DNA from 4 places in the Pseudoalteromonas sp. C12FD-1 genome. Region 4 is predicted to be linked to each of the others. Evidence: predicted binding sites of a transcription regulator. Region 4 holds the regulator's gene; each other region holds the start of a gene.
What was found. Region 4 encodes LexA, which represses DNA repair genes until DNA is damaged. Its sites were predicted from a motif close to TACTGTATNNNNATACAGTA; they were not measured.

Region 1: dinB (DNA polymerase IV) is a predicted target of LexA. The motif match lies at 1,593-1,612, and genes of this name have one in related genera.
Region 2: WDB87_RS04885 (S24 family peptidase) is a predicted target of LexA. The motif match lies at 1,677-1,696, and genes of this name have one in related genera.
Region 3: ruvC (crossover junction endodeoxyribonuclease RuvC) is a predicted target of LexA. The motif match lies at 1,872-1,891, and genes of this name have one in related genera.

What each region holds. Positions count from the first base shown of each region.
Region 1 is NZ_JBBEVD010000072.1:41,401-44,618, forward strand. Features, by position in the region: gene WDB87_RS14525 (M17 family metallopeptidase) at 1-408, opposite strand, end outside; gene dinB (DNA polymerase IV) at 529-1,581, opposite strand; gene WDB87_RS14535 (acyl-CoA thioesterase) at 2,039-2,461, shown strand; gene WDB87_RS14540 (aldo/keto reductase) at 2,523-3,218, shown strand, end outside.
Region 2 is NZ_JBBEVD010000044.1:126,068-129,285, reverse strand. Features, by position in the region: gene WDB87_RS04890 (hypothetical protein) at 744-1,289, shown strand; gene WDB87_RS04885 (S24 family peptidase) at 1,708-2,124, shown strand; gene WDB87_RS04880 (Y-family DNA polymerase) at 2,109-3,218, shown strand, end outside.
Region 3 is NZ_JBBEVD010000052.1:30,385-33,602, forward strand. Features, by position in the region: gene WDB87_RS07460 (ABC transporter permease) at 1-1,812, shown strand, start outside; gene ruvC (crossover junction endodeoxyribonuclease RuvC) at 1,941-2,465, shown strand; gene ruvA (Holliday junction branch migration protein RuvA) at 2,468-3,085, shown strand; gene ruvB (Holliday junction branch migration DNA helicase RuvB) at 3,093-3,218, shown strand, end outside.
Region 4 is NZ_JBBEVD010000070.1:34,150-37,367, reverse strand. Features, by position in the region: gene coxB (cytochrome c oxidase subunit II) at 1-961, opposite strand, end outside; gene lexA (transcriptional repressor LexA) at 1,433-2,050, opposite strand; gene WDB87_RS11935 (PaaI family thioesterase) at 2,227-2,667, shown strand; gene WDB87_RS11930 (hypothetical protein) at 2,672-3,052, opposite strand.

The DNA.
Region 1 (3,218 bases), on a different contig from region 4:
TAAAGGCTGCCATAATGCTTGGCATGCGCCTAAATACGCCACCTCTAAAGCATGCTGGTAACGCGCATCTGTATGTAATTTAGGTAAGTAAATAGCAGGGTTTACACTGCCCGCGGCTTTTGCTTCGTTAATCGCTAGTTTAGCGGCATCAAAGTATCGTCTTACATCATCGTAATCGCGGTTAAGCGGCCCCGTAGGCGCTAAAACAACACGTACATTATCAACCACTAAAAACGTAACTTGTTTACCAATACGAGAATCTACTTTAGCGTGTGATTCGATGGCATCACTTAATGAGTTATTGGCTAATTGAGAAAAGCCATCACTAATTATAATAAGTGCATCGTGAGAAAATGAGTCAAAGCTTGCACTAAGTGATTGTGCAGCTATCGCTTGAGGATATGCCATAAGTAAAGCTCCTGTTAGAAAACATAAGGGGCTATTATCGTTGATATAAAAACACAAAACCAGCCAGCTGCGATGGGCTCATTTGAATCTGGCAACTTGGTGTTACAGTAAAAGTAAACTCTAATCTAGAATGCTCAATTGCAGATTTAAATTAGGTTCATTTTTAACACCTACGCCAATGCCTAATAAGCGCACCGGTTGCTGCATCCCGCGTTGATACGCCTTAGAGAGTAATTCAGTAAAAATAGCGGTATTTAATTGATGATGAGCTTGATCCGCTGAGGTAACAACAAAATTTGCAAACTTTACTTTTACACTTAACTTATTAATACGGTTTTGTAATTGCTGTTTATTTAGGCGCGTGGTGAGCTCTTCAAGTAACCTAGGTAACTGTTCTAAGCACTCTTGTAAGCTATTTTTGTTGTATTCATAGGTGTGCTCAACGCTCAGCGATTTACGCACTCGCTCAGTGGTGACTGTACCAATATATTCGCCAGCACATTTTTGATAAAGCGATACACCAAAATTACCTACGTGCTGTTGCATCCAATTAACGCCTTTGTCGCGTACATCTTTACCTGTGTATAACCCCTTTAAATTAAGCTTTTCAAGGGTTACTTTACCTACTCCTGGTATTTTACCCAGCGGTAAATTATTTAAAAACGCATCAACTTCATCCGGTAAAACCACAAATTGGCCATTGGGTTTATTTTCGTCACTGGCTATTTTGGCAATAAATTTAATGGGGGCAACTCCGGCAGAGGCAGTAAGGCCGGTATCGTTATAAATATCGGCTCTAATTTGCTGAGCAATAAGCGTTGCACTGCCTTTGCATGCGTTGCTGTTGGTTACATCTAGGTAGGCTTCATCAAGCGACAGCGGTTCTATTTGGTCAGTGTAGCGTTTAAATACCGCGCGAATCTGGTTAGAAATTTCTTTATAAACGGCCATGCGCCCAGGCACAATAACTAAATCGGGGCATAGTTGCTTAGCGTGGTAGTTAGACATAGCAGAGCGAACACCATATTCGCGTGCTATATAATTTGCCGTAGAGAGCACGCCTCTGCGGCTATTGCCACCAATCGCTAAAGGCACGCTGGCGAGTTTGGGATTATCGCGCATTTCAACCGCTGCATAAAAGCAGTCCATGTCGATATGAATAAACTTTTTCATTACCACATAACAACTGTTTATTTATACAGTCATTATTAAGGATTCACTTTCAATAAGCAAGTACATTAAAACCTGTTTAGCTTATTAAAAAGTGTAGCGCTTTAAGCCGCACAAGCGTTAAACAGCTTTTTTAAAACGGCTGCTTAAAGCGCTGTGATTTTTTAAAGCAATGTAGCCAAAAAACAAACTCCAATAAAAACCCCGCAGCTAAAAGCATTATACCGCCTGAGGCATTACCCATTGCGTAGCAAGCAAAAGACGCTATAAAAACTAAACTGGCTAAGGCCCAATTAATTATATTTTGCATGTGTGTTCTCGTGTGTTGTTTGTGTTATTTAACTGTAGCTCTAAAAATAAATAGGTACAATCATCTTATAAAAAAACATGGCATTTATTGTCTTGAGCTACAAACACCATATTGATAACCTCATTCATTTAAAACTAAGAGTACACATACATGCAAAGGTTCAAAGATCAGCACCCTATTCATACCGATATCACCGTAGCATGGGCCGATATGGACGCCCTACAACATGTTAACAACGTGGTGTACTTGCGTTATTTTGAAATTGCGCGTATCGATTTTTTAAATAAAATAAATCAGTTTGATACGATAAAACCAGGTGGAATAGGCCCGGTCATTAGTGAAAACAATATTCGCTATAAACGCCCGGTGACCTTCCCAGATACCTTAACCGTAGGTATAACTATATCTGATATTAAAAGCGACCGCTTTATGATGAATTACTCTGTGTTTAGTCACGCTCAGCAAGCTATTACTACCACAGGCTATTCTCAAGTTGTTATGTTTGACTTTAAAACAGGACAAAAAGCGGCGATTTCAGAGCCATTATTATCGGCATTACATCAATTCGCTTAATTAAAAATTATTGCGAATTAATTATCCACTCTCAAGAACTTACATAATTTAAGGATTTTAAATGCAATACAGTCCGTTAGGCAGCAGCGGTGTTGATGTTTCAAGAGTATGCTTAGGCAGCATGACATGGGGTAAGCAAAATACCCAAAGCGATGCCGATGAGCAAATAGCTTACGCACTCGAGCAAGGCGTTAATTTTATTGATACTGCCGAAATGTATGCCGTACCTCCCTCACCAGAAACCTACGGTAAAACAGAGCAAATTATAGGTAACTGGCTAAAACGCAACCAACAAAAACGCGGTGATATTGTATTGGCCACTAAAATTGCGGGCAACGGCTTGTCGTGGGTACGTGATGGCGGCGATATAACACGCAGCGCGGTTATTGAGGCTGTAGATAACTCGCTTAAACGCTTACAAACCGATTATATAGATTTATACCAATTACATTGGCCTAATCGCTCTACCCCACATTTTGGCAGGCAGTGGCCAGGTAAACTCACTTTTAGTGACGTTAATACTGAGCAACAACAAGCTGGTATGCTTGATATTTTAGAGGGCCTTAATGAGTGTGTTAAAGCCGGAAAAATAAAATATTGTGGCCTTTCAGATGACACCCCTTGGGGCATTAGCCAATTTTTAAATTTAGCAAAAGCGCATAACTTACCGCGTATGGTGTCTATTCAGAACGAGTTTAGCTTAGCGCATGCCAAAGATTGGCCCTACTTAATTGAGCAATGTATTCATGAAGGCATT
Region 2 (3,218 bases), on a different contig from region 4:
GTTGCTTTTAAAAGGGTTCTCTATTGCATCTACAGTAGATTGGGGCGACTTGGACGAGAAGAAACAAGGCAAAAAAGAGAGTAAGGCGAAAAAACGGTTGAATCGAGGTGGTGTTTCCAATATGACAATGGCGCGCCTTCATAGTGCAGATCCGGACGGTGAAGTATTAACCTGGTTAAGGGAAATAAGCAGACATCTTCGCTGAATCTGTTAACAAGTGAACCAGGCTGAGCGTTCTGTGCTGGCGCTCTAAACGGCAGCTTATTCAAGGCGCTAGCACATAGAAATTTTTATGCTAAATTCATCTAATACAGCCGACGACCTAGCTCGTTTTTGGGGCAAAGGCGGTTTAGGCAAATGCCTTAAAAGAGCGAATAGCGGCCGTTGATAAAATTTCATCAGTGTGCAAAATGCACGACCTGACCCCGTTTGATCCCATTTTGCAAGAGGTGATGTGGACACATTTACTAGCATCAATAAAGGTGTAAAATGCAGACTTATTAATAAGTTGCAGTTAAGGGATATTCAATGAATGAGCTATTTACTGGTGTGTTAGTTTTCTTAGTGACAGTGATTGTTACTTCTTTATGGAACTTTTATATAAAAGGTTATCTACTTAAAAAAGGGAGTTTGAGCAAATTGTTGAGGATCAGGGGAAAATATTAGATCACTTAGAAGCCAGTACGTTAGTTGCTGAAACTGTAAAAGATAATATTAATCGGCAATTTTTATCCAATGAAAAGTTGTGGGATGTAAAAAAAGATGCATATGACAACATATGGAAAAACGTTTTAGAGCTTGAAGATTTAGTATTAGAGCGGCTTAAGGTAACTGAAATATACTTTGAGGCTTTTTGTAACCATGGTGGTTGGACTGGTCCGTCTGATTATATGCCAGATGAGGAAGTTGAAAAGTTTTATAAATTTGCAGAGGAAGATATTGAAAGACAACAGGCCGAATTTAAGAAGTACAAAAGTGAAAAATACTTGATGGAGCAAAAAAAGGCGGAGCTACAATTTAAGGAAAAAATTGAACGCTTGGTCACCAACCTAAAATATAGCTCAATTTATATGAGCCAAGATATTATTAAAATAATTAACTTTTTAGATAGTGCTCATAAAGAGCAGTTTAAAGATAAAAGTTTCACTTATGAGAACTCAGAAGAGGGAGCTCTTGATGAGCGTGAGTGGTTCGAACATGTAATTTATGAATATGAAGGTTTCATCAGAGAACTCAAAATAAAGAAAGAAGAAATAATTGAACTATGCAAGAAGGAATTGCACCTCTAAAAAATATGTCACCTAGTTTACCTTATACAACGCGGTAAGTTGGATAAACAGAGGGCGTCACCCAACATGATTTCAAATACAGCATTGAAGATCTGCCTCTGGCACAGAACCGCCCGTCGGTTCTAACTCATAATTGTCCAAAAACGAGTTTAACCGACCGTCAGCTTATCGCTCTCTGCTGCCTTCTAGATTAAAGTAAAAAGTTGTGCATTGAGCCTTTAAGCTCAAATATGATTTACTATAAATCTAAAGAGTAGGTGTAATTTTGCATAGCTTCAGTTCGATAACTTACTTATTAAACTATGGGAAGCCTAGAGGAGCATAATAGTTAATTAAGGAAGGGCATTATTCTTTAAAATTTCTTGGTAAGCTTCAGAACCTGAATTATACTGTACAAATAAACAGTATTGAGGTGTGTATGTTCGTTATTCCAATTTATATCGATGCAGGTATTACTGGCTTTGAGTCTCCGGCAGCAGAGTACAAAGAGCTAGGTATATCTATCGACGAGCTAATTATTAAACATCCTAACGCTACATTCATTGGATTAGCTTCAGGTCAATCAATGCAAGATGTGGGGATATTCGATGGTGACTTACTCGTTGTTGATAGGGCTGAAGGTGTAAGCTCAGGGGATGTAATTGTTGCGAGTTACAATGGTTCTTTTGTTTGTAAGATAATAGATAAAACAAACCGCTTGTTAATTTCAGCATCCAAAAGCTACAAATCTGTTTATATCTCACCTGAAGATGACTTTAAATTAGAGGGTGTAGTGACTACTAGTATCCGTTTACACAAAAATAAAATAGAGCTAAGTCGATGTTTGCCCTCGTAGATGCTGTCGCTTTTTACGCTAGTGCAGAGAAGGTATTTGACCCATCTATTCGCTTTAAACCTGTAGTGGTTCTTACAAATAATGATGGATGTATTTGCGCCATATGTCCTATAGCAAGAAAGCTAAACATCCCAAAGTTTCAGCCTTATTTCAAAATTAAAAACTATTTAGAACAGCACCATGTCGTGGTTCGCTCTTCCAATTATGAGCTTTATGCTGATTTAAGCGAAAGGATGATGACAGTTATAAACCGATTTTGTGATGACCATTATGTATATAGTATCGATGAGTCATTTTTACGATTTACAGGGTTCTCGCAAATCATTGATGATTGGGCTGACTACGGACATATAATTCGCCGAGCGGTGTGGCGAGAAACAGGTTTACCTGTTGGAGCAGGCTTTGGCACAACACCTACGCTAGCAAAAGCGGCCAACCATGCAGCAAAAAAGCTATCAGGGTACAACGGTGTGGCCGTTATTAACGATGAAAAATCCCGTAAAGAAATATTAATGCGAATGGATGTAACTGATGTTTGGGGTATCGGTTCTCGTTTAGGAAAAAAACTTAAGTTGATGGAGATTAAGACTGCATGGGACTTAGCTTGCCAAAATCCTAAAACAATGAGGCGTATGTTCAGTGTTGTTGTGGAGCGAACTGTCAGCGAATTAAATGGTATTGCTTGTTTAAGTTGGGATGAAGTAAAGCAAGATAAAAAAGAAATTTACTCCACACGAAGCTTTGGTAAAAGAGTTACTGACCTAACCACATTAAAATCGGCTTTAGTAACACATGGCGCCATTGTTGGGCGAAAGCTTAGAAGACAACAGTCATTAACAAAGCGTATAGTTATATTTGCTGCCTGCTCACCGCACGAAGATGAGCATTATAAAAAGTCACTTTTATATGAATTTCCTGTACCGACATCGGATAGTAGCGTTATAGCTAAGGCCATATCTTCTGTAATTGATGAAATATATAAACCGAATACGCGCTTTTATCGCTGCGGTATTGGAGCGATAGAGTTAGAAAGTGAATCATTTCAACAAACCGATATGTTCTCTGTTAGTGAGGATAAACCTAAAATGATGGAA
Region 3 (3,218 bases), on a different contig from region 4:
GAAAACCAACGTTGGTATGGCGTAAAAGATAGGCAATCGCCTATATCAAATAGCTTAAACCGTGCAGAAAGCTTTTTATTACTAGCCGGTTTGCTGGGCATTATTTTGGCTACGGTCGCTATTGCTGTGTCGGCAAAGCGTTATTGTGAGCGCCAATACGACCCCGTAGCAATGATGAAAACACTCGGCGGAAGTCGTGCCTTAATTCGTAAAATATATTTTATGCACTTACTAATGGTGTGTGCTTTAGCGGTTATTGTGGGCTTAGCTATAGGCTACGGCTTGCAAGAAATTGCCACTGGTTATTTAGCAAAAAGCATGGATATGAGCTTACCAGCAGCGGGTTTTAAACCTTGGGTGGTGGCCATTAGCACAGGCGTTATATGTGCAGTTATGTTCTCTATTAAGCCACTGCTTGATTTATTTGATATTCCACCCCTTAGAGTTTTGCGCCGTAACTTAGGCGATAGACTAGCTGTAAGCCGTGTGCACTTAGGTTTAAGTGCGCTTACGGTGTTTTTATTAATGTGGTTATTTAGTAATAACATTAAAATAACACTGATTTTGTTTGTCTCTACACTTGCTTTGATTGCGGTTTTGTTTGTTATTTCAAAATTAATATTTGGTGGTGGCCGTAAATTAGGCTTAAAGCCAGGCAACAGCTGGTCATTAGCTATTGCCTCTATTCAAAAGCGGGCAAACGTAAATGCGGTGCAGCTTATTAGCTTTTCGTTGGCGATAAAATTGCTGTTGTTTTTGATTGTACTTAAAAACGACATGATCTCAGATTGGCAGTCTCAATTACCCGCCGATGCCCCTAATGCATTTTTAGTTAATATTACGCAAAACGAGCTTGAGCCTGTAAATAATTACCTCGCAGAAAACGATATTTTAGTATCTGATTTTTACCCAACCATTCGCGGGCGCGTAAATGCGGTAAATGGTGAGCTTGTTGCGCGTAAAGTGTCGTTGCAAGATAACGAGAAAAAAGATGAAGAAGCACGTTCTGGCATTGGCAGAGAGCTTAACCTAACGTGGCTTGATGATGTGCCAGCTCAAAACGAAATTGTGCAAGGGCAGTGGTTTGGCGAAGGCGCAGTGGCTGAGGCTTCGGTTGAGGAATCAATGCTTGAGCGCCTAGATGTAGAAATTGGCGACACGCTAACATTTTTAATTGGTGCGCAATCTTTTGACGCTAAAATAACTAGCGTACGTAAAGTAAACTGGGCTACGCTAAAACCTAACTTTTTTATTATTTTAAGCCCCGACGTGCTAAAAGATTTTCCGGCAACCTATATTTCATCAGTACGTATAGAGCCTGAGCAAAAGAAAGCGTTTAGCCAGTTACTGCGCACGTATCCAACCATTACCGCCATCGATGTAGATAACTTTGTAAAGCAAATTCAATCAACCATTGAGCAGGTGTCGCTAGCTATTGGATTTGTGCTTGCTATTGTGGTGTTGTGTGGTGCATTAGTGCTTATATCGCAGGTGCAAGCTAGCCTTGGTGAGCGAATGCAAGAAATAGTAATACTACGCACTTTAGGCGCTAAAGGGCGGTTAATAAAAAATGCGACCCTTTATGAGTTTTTACTATTAGGTGGTTTAGCTGGGTTTGTAGCTGCTTTATTTAGTGATGTGGCTTTGCTAATAGTTCAGCAGCAAATGTTTGACTTAGCCGGTAAATTGCACCCTGAAATATGGCTAATAGGGCCAGTTTCAGGCGGGGTGTTTGTTGCTACGCTTGGCTACTTTATGATTGCTCGTAAACTTAAACAAAATACCCAAGGCTTAGTACGTGCTTTAGCATAAGCTTTACTTTTAACACTAAACGCCCGTACTAAGTTACGGGCGTTTTTGTTTTTACGTGCCACTGGTAATTTATACAGTACTCTGGCATTATTACCGTTATTGAAAAATAACAATAATGAGTGTGCTGTTTGGCCATTATTTTAGGGATAGACCCAGGTTCACGTTTAACGGGTTATGGAGTAGTTGCTCACCAAGGTGCTAAATTTACCTATTTAGGCAGCGGGTGCATTAAATTAGCCGAGCACGAGTTTCCCATACGATTAAAAATGATCTACCAAGGGATCACACAAATAATAGAGCAGTTCTCACCCGAAACCTTTGCCATAGAAAAAGTATTTATGGCGCACAACCCGGATGCCGCGCTAAAGCTAGGTCAAGCCCGAGGAGCCGCTATCGTGGGAGCCTCTATGGCCGAACTACCCGTATTTGAATACTCAGCACGGCAAATTAAGCAAGCCGTGGTTGGTAATGGCGGCGCCGATAAGTCGCAAGTGCAACACATGGTAAAAAATATTTTAAAATTACCTGGCACACCACAAGCCGATGCGGCCGATGCGCTTGCCATTGCAATTTGCCATGCTCACTCAGAACAAAATTTAATTAAACTAGCGGGTAGCGCAAGTAAAACCGTTAGAGGACGTTTAAGGAAATAAATATGATTGGCCGTTTAAATGGCATTTTAGTTGAAAAGCAGCCGCCCGAAATTTTATTAGAAGTAAGCGGTGTAGGCTACGAAGTACAAATGCCCATGACCTGTTTTTACGACTTACCCAATATTGGCGAAAACACTATAGTGTATACACACTTTGTAGTACGCGAAGACGCACAATTACTATTTGGCTTTAATAATAAAACCGAGCGAGCGCTGTTTAGAGAGTTGTTAAAAGCAAATGGCGTGGGGCCTAAACTCGGCTTAGCTATTTTGTCGGGCATGTCGGCGCAACAATTTGTAAGTTGCGTAAACAACGAAGACGCCACAACACTGGTTAAATTGCCGGGTGTGGGTAAAAAAACTGCTGAACGTTTAGTGCTCGAAATGAAAGATCGCTTAAAAGATTGGGGTAATGATTTATTTACGCCATTTAGCGATAACGCCGTGATAGAGCCTGCCACTGATGCAACAATTGCCAATAATGCCGCAGACGATGCCGTATCGGCACTTGTCGCGCTTGGTTATAAATTGCCACAGGCGCAAAAAGCAGTAAAATCGGTAAGTAAACCCGATATGTCTACTGAGGTTCTTATTAAAGAATCTTTAAAATCAATGTTGTGAGTAACCCATGATTGAAGCTGATCGTTTAATTGACGCGAGCGAAAAAACCAACGAAGACACCATAGACCGCGCAATAAGGCCCAAGCTTTTAGCCGACTACAAAGGTCAGCCGCATGTTAAGCAGCAAATGGAA
Region 4 (3,218 bases):
TATGATCTTTTATATCACCTAAAACAATTGGATTGCCTTTTAACGCAGGAAACACGCCCGGTAATCCCATTCCTGTTGGTTGATGACACGCAGCGCAACTTGCCATATACACTTGCTCGCCTAAAGTCATTAACTCTTCTTTAGGCAACGTTTGATCAAGCAAAGCAGCATCGGCTAATGCCGCTTTTTGCTTAGCTTGCTTAGCATCTGCAAGCCATGCGTTAAAGTCCTCTTGCGACTTAGCTTCAACCACCACGGGCATAAAACCATGATCTTTACCGCACAGCTCTGCACACTGTCCTCGGTAAATACCTTCTTCGTTAATGTTGGTCCACGTTTCGTTGATAAACCCCGGATTGGCATCTTTTTTAACGGCAAAATCAGGGACCCACCAAGAGTGGATAACGTCATCTGAGGTCATTAAAAAACGCACCTTTTGATTAATTGGCAGCACTAAAGGTTTATCAACCTCAAGTAAGTAATTAGGGTTTTTATTAGCAAGGTTGGCTATTTCGTCTTGAGGGGTAGATAAAATAGAGTAAAACTCTACGTCTTCGCCCATATATTCATAATGCCACTTCCACTGTGACCCTGTAATTTTAATGGTTAAGTCGGCCTTACTGGCATCCTCCATTGCTATGAGGGTTTTAGTGGCAGGGATTGCCATGGCAATTAAAATAACAAACGGAATGGCAGTCCAAAGAATTTCTACTTTGGTACTTTCATGAAATTGGGCAGGGACTGCCCCTTTAGATTTACGGTGATGAATCAGTGCCCAAAACATTATTGCGAACACTATCACCCCAATCACACAACATATTAAAAATATGGTCATGTGTAGCTGATATACATTATTACTTATATCGGTTACGCCCTTGCGCATATTGTATTGGCTATTAGCCAGCACTTGCTGCGGGAACATAATCAACACAAGCCACAAGGTAGAGGTCAGTTTACCCATGTGACGGCTCCTTTGATGCTATTGCGAATGCAAAGCGAAGAGGCATACGGCTTAAACGCCAATTCGTTATTTTTATTTTTTAACCAATCTTATTTTTAATTGGTATCGCTAGGACAACAAAAGGTTTGTGTATATTGTGTGTTCTCATAACTAAAAAGCTGTGAGTTATTGTTAGTCCAGCACATTAATGATTAGCTAAAAAACGTACAACAAGCAAGTTTTAGTATAAAAAACAATCAAGTGATATTTTAAAATTGATTAAATTACGAAGTATTAAATTGTTATTTAACAGCCAAGATACGAGCAAAATTAAGGGATGTAACACGCTTAGGAAGATAAAAGTATGAGTGAAAAAAAGTTTACAGGCTAAATAATTTTAGGCCGCTTTGAGGTAGTGGAAGGTCTTTTTTAAAACAAAAATGCACACTTAACAGTGCGCATTTATAAAAAGTGACTTAAAAATAGTTAAAATTACATCCAGTCAGCATTTCTTATTACGCCAACAGCTAAACCTTCAATATTAAAAGATTCGTTTTCAAGGTCTACTTCTATAGGGGTAAACTCTTCGTTTTCGGCGTGTAATAATACTTTTCGGCCTGCTTTTTCTAAGCGTTTTACAGTTACATCTTCATCTACTCGTGCAACCACAACTTGGCCGTTTTCTGCTGTTTGAGTACGGTGTACGGCAAGTAAGTCGCCATCCATAATACCTATATCTTTCATACTCATACCGTTTACACGCAGTAAAAAGTCTGCGGCGGGTTTAAACATAAGTGGGTCTATTTTACAGTGACTCTCAACATGTTCTTGCGCCAAAATAGGCGAACCTGCTGCAACTCGGCCTATTAATGGCAGACCTAGTTGCTCTGGCTCTTCTTCTTCAACTAATTGAATACCGCGGCTTGCGCCTGGCTTCATTTTAATAACGCCTTTTTTGGCAAGCGCTTTTAAGTGCTCTTCTGCGGCATTGGCACTTTTAAAACCTAATGTTTGTGCAATTTCGGCACGTGTAGGAGGCATACCAGTGTCTTTAATAAAAACTTTTATTAGTTCGAGTATTTGAGCTTGGCGTTTCGTTAATGGTCGCATACAACTGGTTTTCCATACAGTACATTTAACTGTGAGTATATACAGTTAAATAAAAATCGCAAATTTAAATTGCGCTTTAATTAGCTAAACCAAATACACATGTGTACATTTTAGGTAATTATTAAAATTGCATATATAAAATGCTATAAACAAGGTTTTAATTCAAAGGAGTAGTTATGAGTATTTGGTATCAACCCATCACATTAGCGCTTTGCAAACAGTTAGATGAAGGTATAAACGGCCAAGGTACTTTAATGAAAACCATGGGGATAGAAATAACCGAGATAGGGGAAGATTACCTAGTTGCGACTATGCCCGCAATACCTGAGCATCATAACCCAATGGGAATGGTACACGGCGGCGCTAATGTAGTACTTGCCGAAACAGTTGCTAGTTATGCTGCTAATTTTGTTGTTGATTTTACAAAGTTTTACTGTGTAGGGCAGGAAATTAGTGCAAGCCATTTAAAAGCGTCACGCAATGGGACGTTAACAGCAACGGCTCGTGCATTTCATATTGGTAAGCGCAGTTCTGTATGGGAAATAAAAATAACCAATAGCCGCAACGAGCTTTGCTGCGTATCAAAAATGACCGCAGCAGTGGTTGAGCGAAAGTAATAGCTTACTTTTCGATAGGGTAAATTGTTATTTCCATACCCGCGCCAATTGCAGATATACGTAATAACGTGTCTGCATGCAGCGCCTGATTAAAACATTTTGGTGACGTACCAGACTCAAAACCAATATCAAAGGTTCTGCGAGAGCAGCTTAGCCATTGCTTGAGCGCGTTACGAGAACACGACTCAATAAGCTCGCACAAGTGGTTAATAGCTTTATCTGGCGTGGTTATGTCACCTGAGGCTTCAATACGCGCAAGTTGACGATATTCGTCTTTGTCATAATGTAAAACCATCGCGTTTTTCTTTAAGTCTGCCACTAGGGCGCTAATATCTTGTTTAGACTCAAGCTCTAGATCTACATTTAAAAATTGAATTTCCGACATTGTCTGCTTTTTACCCTCTTATAGTTTCATCGCAAACTTTAACGCAGTTTTACTTTTATACCAAATCAACTAAGCGGTAAACATGGCTTTATTAATAGAAAATGCCTGTTTAAACGCCATTGGCACCTAATTTGCCTTATAAAACGGGTTAGGCTAGTTACGCTTA